DNA from 2 places in the Bartonella sp. bp_1 genome. Region 2 is predicted to be linked to the other one. Evidence: predicted binding sites of a transcription regulator. Region 2 holds the regulator's gene; the other holds the start of a gene.
The links. Region 2 encodes HrcA, which represses chaperone genes, less so after heat shock. Its sites were predicted from a motif close to GTTAGCACTCNCNNNNNGNGAGTGCTAAC; they were not measured.
Positions count from the first base shown of each region.

Region 1: the regulator HrcA is predicted to act here: its motif matches at 2,571-2,599, upstream of groES (co-chaperone GroES).

Region 1 is NZ_CM147851.1:208,911-213,127, forward strand. It holds gene fumC (class II fumarate hydratase) at 1-296, opposite strand, end outside; gene groL (chaperonin GroEL) at 540-2,174, opposite strand; gene groES (co-chaperone GroES) at 2,232-2,528, opposite strand; gene ACYZ97_RS01075 (hypothetical protein) at 2,631-3,149, shown strand; gene ACYZ97_RS01080 (zinc ribbon domain-containing protein YjdM) at 3,243-3,581, shown strand; gene ACYZ97_RS01085 (2,3-butanediol dehydrogenase) at 3,627-4,217, opposite strand, start outside.
Region 2 is NZ_CM147851.1:2,316,643-2,320,859, reverse strand. It holds gene rdgB (RdgB/HAM1 family non-canonical purine NTP pyrophosphatase) at 1-405, opposite strand, end outside; gene rph (ribonuclease PH) at 402-1,121, opposite strand; gene hrcA (heat-inducible transcriptional repressor HrcA) at 1,241-2,302, shown strand; gene grpE (nucleotide exchange factor GrpE) at 2,553-3,212, shown strand; gene ACYZ97_RS11615 (hypothetical protein) at 3,274-3,609, opposite strand; gene thpR (RNA 2',3'-cyclic phosphodiesterase) at 3,671-4,217, opposite strand, start outside.

The DNA.
Region 1 (4,217 bases), 360 kb from region 2:
CCTGATCCGGTTTGCCAGACAACTAGCGGAAAATTGTCATCCAATTTGCCATCAATGACTTCATCAGCAGCACGGATGATAATCTCACCCAGTTTTTTATCCAATTTGCCGGCATCCATATTGGCAAGCGCTGCCGCTTTTTTGACGATACCCAAGGCATGGATCAATGGTAGCGGTTGACGTTCGCCGCCAATTTTGAAGTTATGGCGCGAACGTTCTGTCTGTGCACCCCAATAATGATCGCCGGGTACTTCGATTTCACCAAATGTGTCGGTCTCTTTACGAATGGCGGCCATGGCTGAACTCCTCTTTATGGGTCGCTAAGAAATGTGTTTGCTGTCTAGCATATGAAAGACGATAAGTCTTTTCAAAATCTGTTGTGATATAGACATGAAGTTCATCGCCATTCAAGACCGCTGTATGATCTTATTATTTAGATGAAAATTGATAATAGTGGCTTCTTTGGGATAGATAATGCAACGTAAAGCGGTCAAAATAAAAAATGGGCCCGCAGGCCCATTTCTTTTGTTTTTGACTTCTTAGAAGTCCATGCCGCCCATGCCGCCGCCGGGCATTGGAGGCATTGGAGCCTCTTTCTTCGGCAGTTCGGCAATCATGGCTTCTGTGGTGATCAACAAGCCAGCAATGGAAGCTGCATTCTGCAGGGCAGAGCGGACAACCTTGACGGGATCGACGATACCGATCTTGATCAAATCGCCATAAGTACCGTTGGCTGTGTTGTAGCCATAGGTATCGGATTTGTTTTCCAAAATCTTGCCAACAATGATCGAAGCTTCTTCACCGGCGTTGGTTGCGATCTGGCGGGCAGGAGCCTGCAGTGCGCGACGAACGATGTTGATACCGGCTTCCTGATCGGCGTTGATGCCTTTGACCTTGATTTCGGTTGCAGCGCGCAGCAATGCTGTGCCACCACCAGGAACAATGCCTTCTTCAACAGCCGCACGGGTTGCGTTCAGTGCATCGTCAACACGGTCTTTCTTTTCTTTCACTTCGACTTCTGTCGAACCGCCAACGCGGATAACAGCAACACCACCGGCAAGCTTGGCCAGACGTTCTTGAAGTTTTTCACGATCGTAATCCGATGTGGTTTCTTCGATCTGTGCCTTGATCTGATTTACACGGGCGTTGATTTCTGCCTTTTTGCCGGCTCCGTCAACGATTGTTGTGTTTTCCTTGGAAATGTTGACCTTCTTGGCGCGGCCGAGCATATCAAGTGTGACATTTTCAAGCTTGATGCCGACATCTTCGGAAATAACCTGACCTGAGGTGAGGATAGCGATGTCTTCAAGCATGGCCTTACGGCGATCACCGAAGCCAGGCGCTTTAACAGCAGCAATTTTCAGACCGCCGCGCAGCTTGTTGACAACGAGTGTTGCCAAAGCTTCACCTTCTACATCTTCAGCGATGATGAGGAGCGGTTTGCCTGACTGGACAACAGCTTCAAGCACGGGAAGCAGAGCTTGCAGGTTGGAAAGCTTCTTCTCGTGAATGAGGATATAAGGATCGTCGAGATCGGCAACCATCTTTTCAGCATTGGTAACGAAATAAGGTGACAGATAACCACGGTCAAACTGCATGCCTTCAACAACTTCCAATTCGGTTTCAGCTGTTTTGGCTTCTTCAACTGTGATAACACCTTCATTGCCGACTTTCTGCATGGCTTCAGCAATCATCTTGCCGATTTCTTCTTCGCCATTGGCAGAAATAGTACCGACCTGGGCAACTTCAGCTGAAGTCTTGATCTTTTTGGCTTTTTTCAGGAGGTTGGCAACAACTTCATCAACAGCTGCATCGACGCCACGCTTCAGATCCATTGGGTTCATGCCGGCGGCAACAGCCTTGGCTCCTTCCTGAACAATGGCCTGACCCAGAACGGTTGCAGTTGTTGTACCGTCACCGGCAACATCATTGGTCTTGGAAGCAACTTCGCGCAGCATTTGTGCGCCCATATTTTCGAACTTGTCTTCAAGTTCGATTTCTTTGGCAACCGATACACCGTCCTTGGTGATGCGCGGTGCGCCGAATGATTTGTCGATGACGACATTACGACCTTTGGGGCCGAGTGTTACCTTGACGGCATTGGCAAGGATATCAACGCCGTGCAACATGCGCTCACGCGCATCACGACCGAATTTGACTTCTTTAGCAGCCATGTTTCTATCTCCTTAAGGGGGAATTCCCCGAATTAAACTAATGTCTAGGGCTGGCGATTAGCCGAGAATGCCCATAATATCGGATTCTTTCATGATCAGAACGTCTTCACCGTTAAGCTTGACTTCTGTGCCCGACCATTTGCCGAATAGAACGCGGTCGCCAGCCTTGACGTCAAGCGCTACGAGTTTGCCATTGTCATCACGAGCACCCGGACCAACGGCGATTACTTCACCTTCAGACGGCTTTTCTTTTGCAGTATCGGGAATAATGATACCGCCAGCAGTTTTTTCTTCTGAGTCAAGCCGACGCACAACAACACGGTCGTGGAGCGGGCGGAACTTTGTCTTAGCCATAGTTTGAACCCTTAAACTGTTAAACTCTTCTGGTTTATAATTATTAGCACTCGTAAGCGAAGAGTGCTAACATGATAGAACAGATAAAAATTGAGGGCACAGATGTCAAGAAGCAGGTCTAAAAAAATATCAAAATTTTCTTTATGGCTTAAATATCTATTTATTATTGGGGGAAGTCTTTATGTAGTAATCCATTTTGCGAGGGACTTCATTTATCGTTACGATGTATTGCAAGAGGGTATCATTCGCGGTACGTATTATTCACGTTATTTATCAGCTCGTTCCAATCGATATCCGGTTTTTGGTGAGCTCGGGCCAGTGGTGCAGTCGGTCTCTGCCCATGGGAATAGTGGTGAGTGGGTCGGTTATCTCGAATATGTAAGTTATCTTGATAGCGATGCATTAAAAAAAGAATATACTGCTTATGCTATTAGCCAAAAATGCGAAGTGAAATATAATCAAACCGGCTATTATACATGGCAGAATATAGACATAACACTTTTTTGTCCTGATAGATCGGGGAAATTGGATTTTGATAGCGAAATCCGTTTGGACACCCAACATAAGGGTGCAACAGAAGTGCTAATTGTTTTGGGGCCAGATGATAAGTTGGGTAAGTGATGCAATATGCTTTGATCGGGCGTGAATTTGCACTTTGAGGTAATTCACTCTATGGAATGCAATAAATATTATTATTTATGAATGGTCTGATTGATGAGTGAACTACCTGCATGCCCGAAATGTAATTCTGCCTATACGTATGAAGATGGTGGCAATTATATTTGCCCTGAATGTGGCCATGAATGGAACGCAGAAAGTGCAGTTGAGGGAGTGTTGACTGTACGCGATTCTAACGGTGTGGTGTTGAAAGACGGCGATACGGTAACAGTGATCAAGGATTTGAAGGTCAAGGGCTCGTCATTGGTGGTCAAGGTTGGCACCAAGGTGAAGAATATCCGTCTTGTCGATGGTGATCATGATATCGACTGCAAAATCCCCGGTATTGGCCAGATGGGGCTGAAATCGGAATTTGTCAAAAAGGTGAGTGAATGAAGCAAAATCGGGCTGATCCGATCGTGCTTCATTTCTATCTTATCGTTATTTGGGTGCTTCGACCAATATTTTTATCTGGTGTTTTTCATTGACCAGCGTTTCGAAACCTTCCTTGACGATGTCGTCAATTTTGATTTTCTTGGTCACCAGTTTGTCAGCGGCAAAATAGCCCTGTGCCATCAATTCCATGACGGCTGGGAAAATATCACGATAGGCGATGATACCTTTCAGTGTTTTTTCCTTCAAGACAACAGTATTGGGCTGGAAAGCCGCTTCGCTTTCCCAAATAGAGACAATCACAGTCTCGCCTTCATAAAGGGTTGAATCAATGCATTGTTGCAAAACTTTGGGCACGCCGGTCACTTCAAAAGCAACATCGACGCCTCCGTCTGTCAGTTCACGGATACGGGCTGCAGGATCTTCTTTTGAAGGATCAATCGCCAATCGCGCGCCCAGTTCGATAGCTTTTTGGGCGCGCTGTTGCGAGAGCTCCACAACATAAATTTCGGAAGCGCCGGCCGCTCTCAGGGCTTCGACAAGTAGAAGCCCGATTGGACCAGCGCCGTAAATGACAGCCTTGTCACCGGCTTTCAATTTGCTCAGGCGTACGGAATGTAATGCAACAGCTGCCGGTTC
Region 2 (4,217 bases):
AATGCAGATTACCGAAACAAACCGGCCGGAACGCTGGCTTTCATCTGTAGCTCCTGCCTTTTGCAAGGCATCTTCAACCTTTTGCATAGCCTTTATAAAATCACGCTTGCCATCAGGCTGAATGGCCCAATCTGCGGTATAGACACCCGGTGCCCCATCCAATGCATCAGCCGCCATACCAGAATCATCTGACAATGCTGGAAGCCCCGTAGCTGCAGCCGCCGCAAAAGCTTTGATATAGGCATTTTCTTCAAATGTTGTGCCCGTTTCTTCCGGTTCTGGTAGGCCCAATCCGCCTGCCGATTGTGTTTCAAAACCGAATGGCCCGATCAGATCGGCAATCTCTTTCAGTTTTCCAGCATTATGGGTAGCAACAACCAGCTTCTTGCCTTCAAGCTTTCTCATTCGGCAACGGCCTTTTTCTGCAATTCTACCAATTGGGCAATGCCACTCTTGGCAAGCGTTTTCAGCGTATTGAATTCATCATCCGAAAACGGTTCACCCTCGGCCGTGCCCTGGATTTCAACAATACCGCCACGGCCGGTCATAACAAAATTGGCATCCGTTTCAGCGTTGGAATCTTCCACATAATCGAGATCAATAACCGGTGTTCCCTGATAAATGCCGCAAGAAATAGCCGCTACATGATCTTTCAACACCTTGTCGCGCAAAACCATCTGGCGAGACTGCATCCAGCTCAGACAATCATAAAGTGCAATCCATGCGCCGGTAATCGAAGCCGTACGCGTACCGCCATCAGCCTGTATCACATCACAATCAATTGTAATCTGCATTTCACCCAAAGCCTGCAAATCCACGACTGCACGCAATGAACGCGAAATCAAACGCTGGATTTCCAAAGTACGACCACCCTGTTTGCCGGAAGAAGCTTCACGGCGCATACGATCACCGGTCGAGCGCGGCAACATACCATATTCGGCTGTTACCCAGCCCTTGCCGCTATTGCGCATCCAGCCCGGCACACGCTCTTCAAGACTTGCTGTGCATAAAACATGGGTGTCACCGAATTTAACAAGGCAGGAGCCTTCAGCATGCTTATTAACATTGCGGATAAAAGACACTTCCCGCATCTGGTCGGCCGCACGATTGGATGGACGCATAAAAACCTCACTTGATTTATCTTCAAGCTTTTCTTTAGACTATTTGACCACACTTTGGCAAAACCTATATAAGAAAAACTTCCGCAACAGATATTCTATAACGTTAAATGGATAGAGCCATGGCACTAACCGATGACATGAAAAGTCTTGACGAGCGCTCACGCGATATTTTTCGCTCTATTGTTGAAAGTTACCTCAATGATGGCGAACCCGTCGGCTCGCGCAATCTTTCCCGATTGCTGCCGCAATCGCTATCACCGGCAACCATCCGCAATGTCATGAGCGACCTTGAACATCTGGGGTTGATCTATTCACCCCATGTCTCTGCAGGCCGGATGCCAACCCAATCGGGCCTTCGCTTTTTTGTCGATGCCTTTATGGAAGTAGGCGATCTGCCGCCTGACGAACGTCAATCCATCGAATCGCAAGTACGTGAGGCGGGCCATGCAGAATCAGTCGAGCAATTTTTGACCGAGGCCAGCCAAATTTTATCAGGCCTCTCGCGTGGTGCCGGACTGGTACTGGCTACCAAAACAGAAGGAACATTGAAACATATCGAATTTGTCCGACTCGATTCAAAACGTGCTTTAGCTGTTCTAGTCAGCCAGAATGGCGATGTCGAAAACCGCATTATTGAATTACCCGAAGGTGTGACATTGTCGCAGCTGACAGAGGCGACCAATTTTCTTAATGCCCATATTCAAGGTCGTACGCTTTCAGAAGCAAAACTCGAAATTGCACGGCTACGCGAAGAAACACGCGCAGCACTTGATGCACTTTCACAACAATTGGTCGATGCAGGTCTAGCCATATGGGGCGGCGAGGGCCAAAATCAAAAAACCCAGCTGATTGTACGCGGACGAGGCAATCTACTGGAAGACATTAAGGCCTCAGACGATCTCGCACGTTTGAAACACCTGTTCGATGATCTGGAAACCCGTGAAAGCATGGTGCAATTGCTGGATCTGGCCGAAGGTGGATCAGGCGTACGCATTTTTATCGGATCAGAAAACAAACTATTTTCGCTTTCCGGTTCTTCTCTGGTTGTCGCGCCTTATCGCGATAGCGAGCAACGGGTCATTGGCGCACTTGGCGTTATCGGTCCGACACGATTGAATTATGCACGCATCGTGCCAATGGTTGACTATACAGCCCAACTTGTTTCAAGACTTTTGAGATAAAATGAGCTGCCTCTACATACAGCCTACATCCTCAACCTTGATTTATGAGCGATCCTTGCCGAAGTAAATTAAAGACCCGTGGAAAACAAACTTGCACCAGATACCTTTCTTGTTGTTTGCGACATAAAGGTTTTTATTCTTACCTCTTGATTTTTTATATCCAAACCTCAATATCGGTGGCAGAAACAAATCGATCTGCAATCTATCACAATAGATTTGTAGAAATCCCAAAAAGAAATGGAATGCTCATATGTCTGATGAAAATGATCTGGAAAACCGCGACCTTAAAAATCCGGCGGATCGCGAGGCATTAAAAAAGGCGGCTGATGATTTTCTGAAAAATCGCAAGGCAGAAGCTGCAGCCGAAGCATTCGAAGACGAAAAAGCCGATGAAGGCGCTGATCCTGTTGCAGCCCTTGCTGCCGAAAATGAAGAATTGAAAGACCAGGTATTGCGTGTAGCGGCCGAGATGGAAAATCTGCGGCGCCGTACAGCCAAAGATGTGGCTGATGCAAAATCCTACTCAATTGCCAATTTTGCTCGTGACATGCTATCGGTTTCCGACAATTTGGCCCGTGCTCTGGAAGCAATCCCTGCCGATGCCCGTGAAGCCGATGAAAGTCTGAAAGCCTTGGCAGAAGGCGTTGAGATGACCGAACGCGCCATGATGGCGGCGATGGAACGTCATGGCGTTAAAAAAATCGAGCCGGAAGGACAAAAATTCGATCCTAATTTCCATCAGGCGATGTTTGAAATTCCTAATGCAGATGTCCCTAATAATACAGTCCAACAGGTCGTGCAGGCTGGATATGTCATTGGCGATCGGGTACTACGTCCAGCCATGGTAGGCGTAAGTAAAGGCGGCCCAAAAGAAACAGCGGAAAACCCGCAAGGCGAACCTTCTGTATAAAGCAGGGCAAAGAAAAACCCGCCTCATCATCATGAAGCGGATTTTTTATTAAATCTTATATTTAATGGTTTGCAACTTGACCGAGATCAGCCTTGATGGCTGTCAATGCCTCGTCAAGCTGAACACAAGGTGCATCCGGCAGGCCTGAGCGGGTAAGATTGGCACGTACGTCAACAATCTTTTGCGCCCAATCCTTTGATACTTTTGTATTTTGCGGCTTCAGTTGATTATAATAAAGCTGGTTCAATTCAACTTTTTTCTTTTCAATCACTTTAAATGTGCATTTTGAATAGGCCTCGGGCACATTCGGGTAACCAACCAAATCAGCAGCGTTTGCTGATAAACCAAAACTTGCGCCCATGCCAACAAATGCCAGCGCCAAAACTATTTTTTTCATCGTTATCCCTCACCATATTCAAGGCCGAATCAATATACGAATATGTATATATTAAAACACTTTAAACCAACAGAGGTTGTTTTTCTCTTAACGCCCAGCTTTCTTCAATGACATATGGACCACCGCCAACCGATTCCTTAGATGACATCAATACAAAACGATTTACGTGAAACGGTGGACATAAAAAATGACCACGTGTTGAAAGATAAGGCAGAAGATCGTCCAAACGCACCTGCCGTAACCTTGCCACCGTGACATGTGGCACAAAGCGTGTCTTCTCTGTTGTTATTCCCAATCGTTTGGCAATACGGTCAATTTCGCTCTGCAGCTGGTCGAGCGCATCCGATGGTTCAACCCGGGCAAAAAGCGAATGCGGTTTTTTAGAACCGAAAATATCAATTCCATTCAAGGATAGATCAAAAGGTGGACGTTCAACACGATCAAGTGCATAGACCAATTCATCGGCAATATGGTTTTCCATATTACCAAAGAAACGCAAGGTTATATGATAATTTTCAGCATCAATCCAACGTGCACCGGGCAAGCCGCCCCTTAACAATGAAAGAGACAGCGAAGCCTGATGGGGAATTTCCAAAGCGGCAAATAAA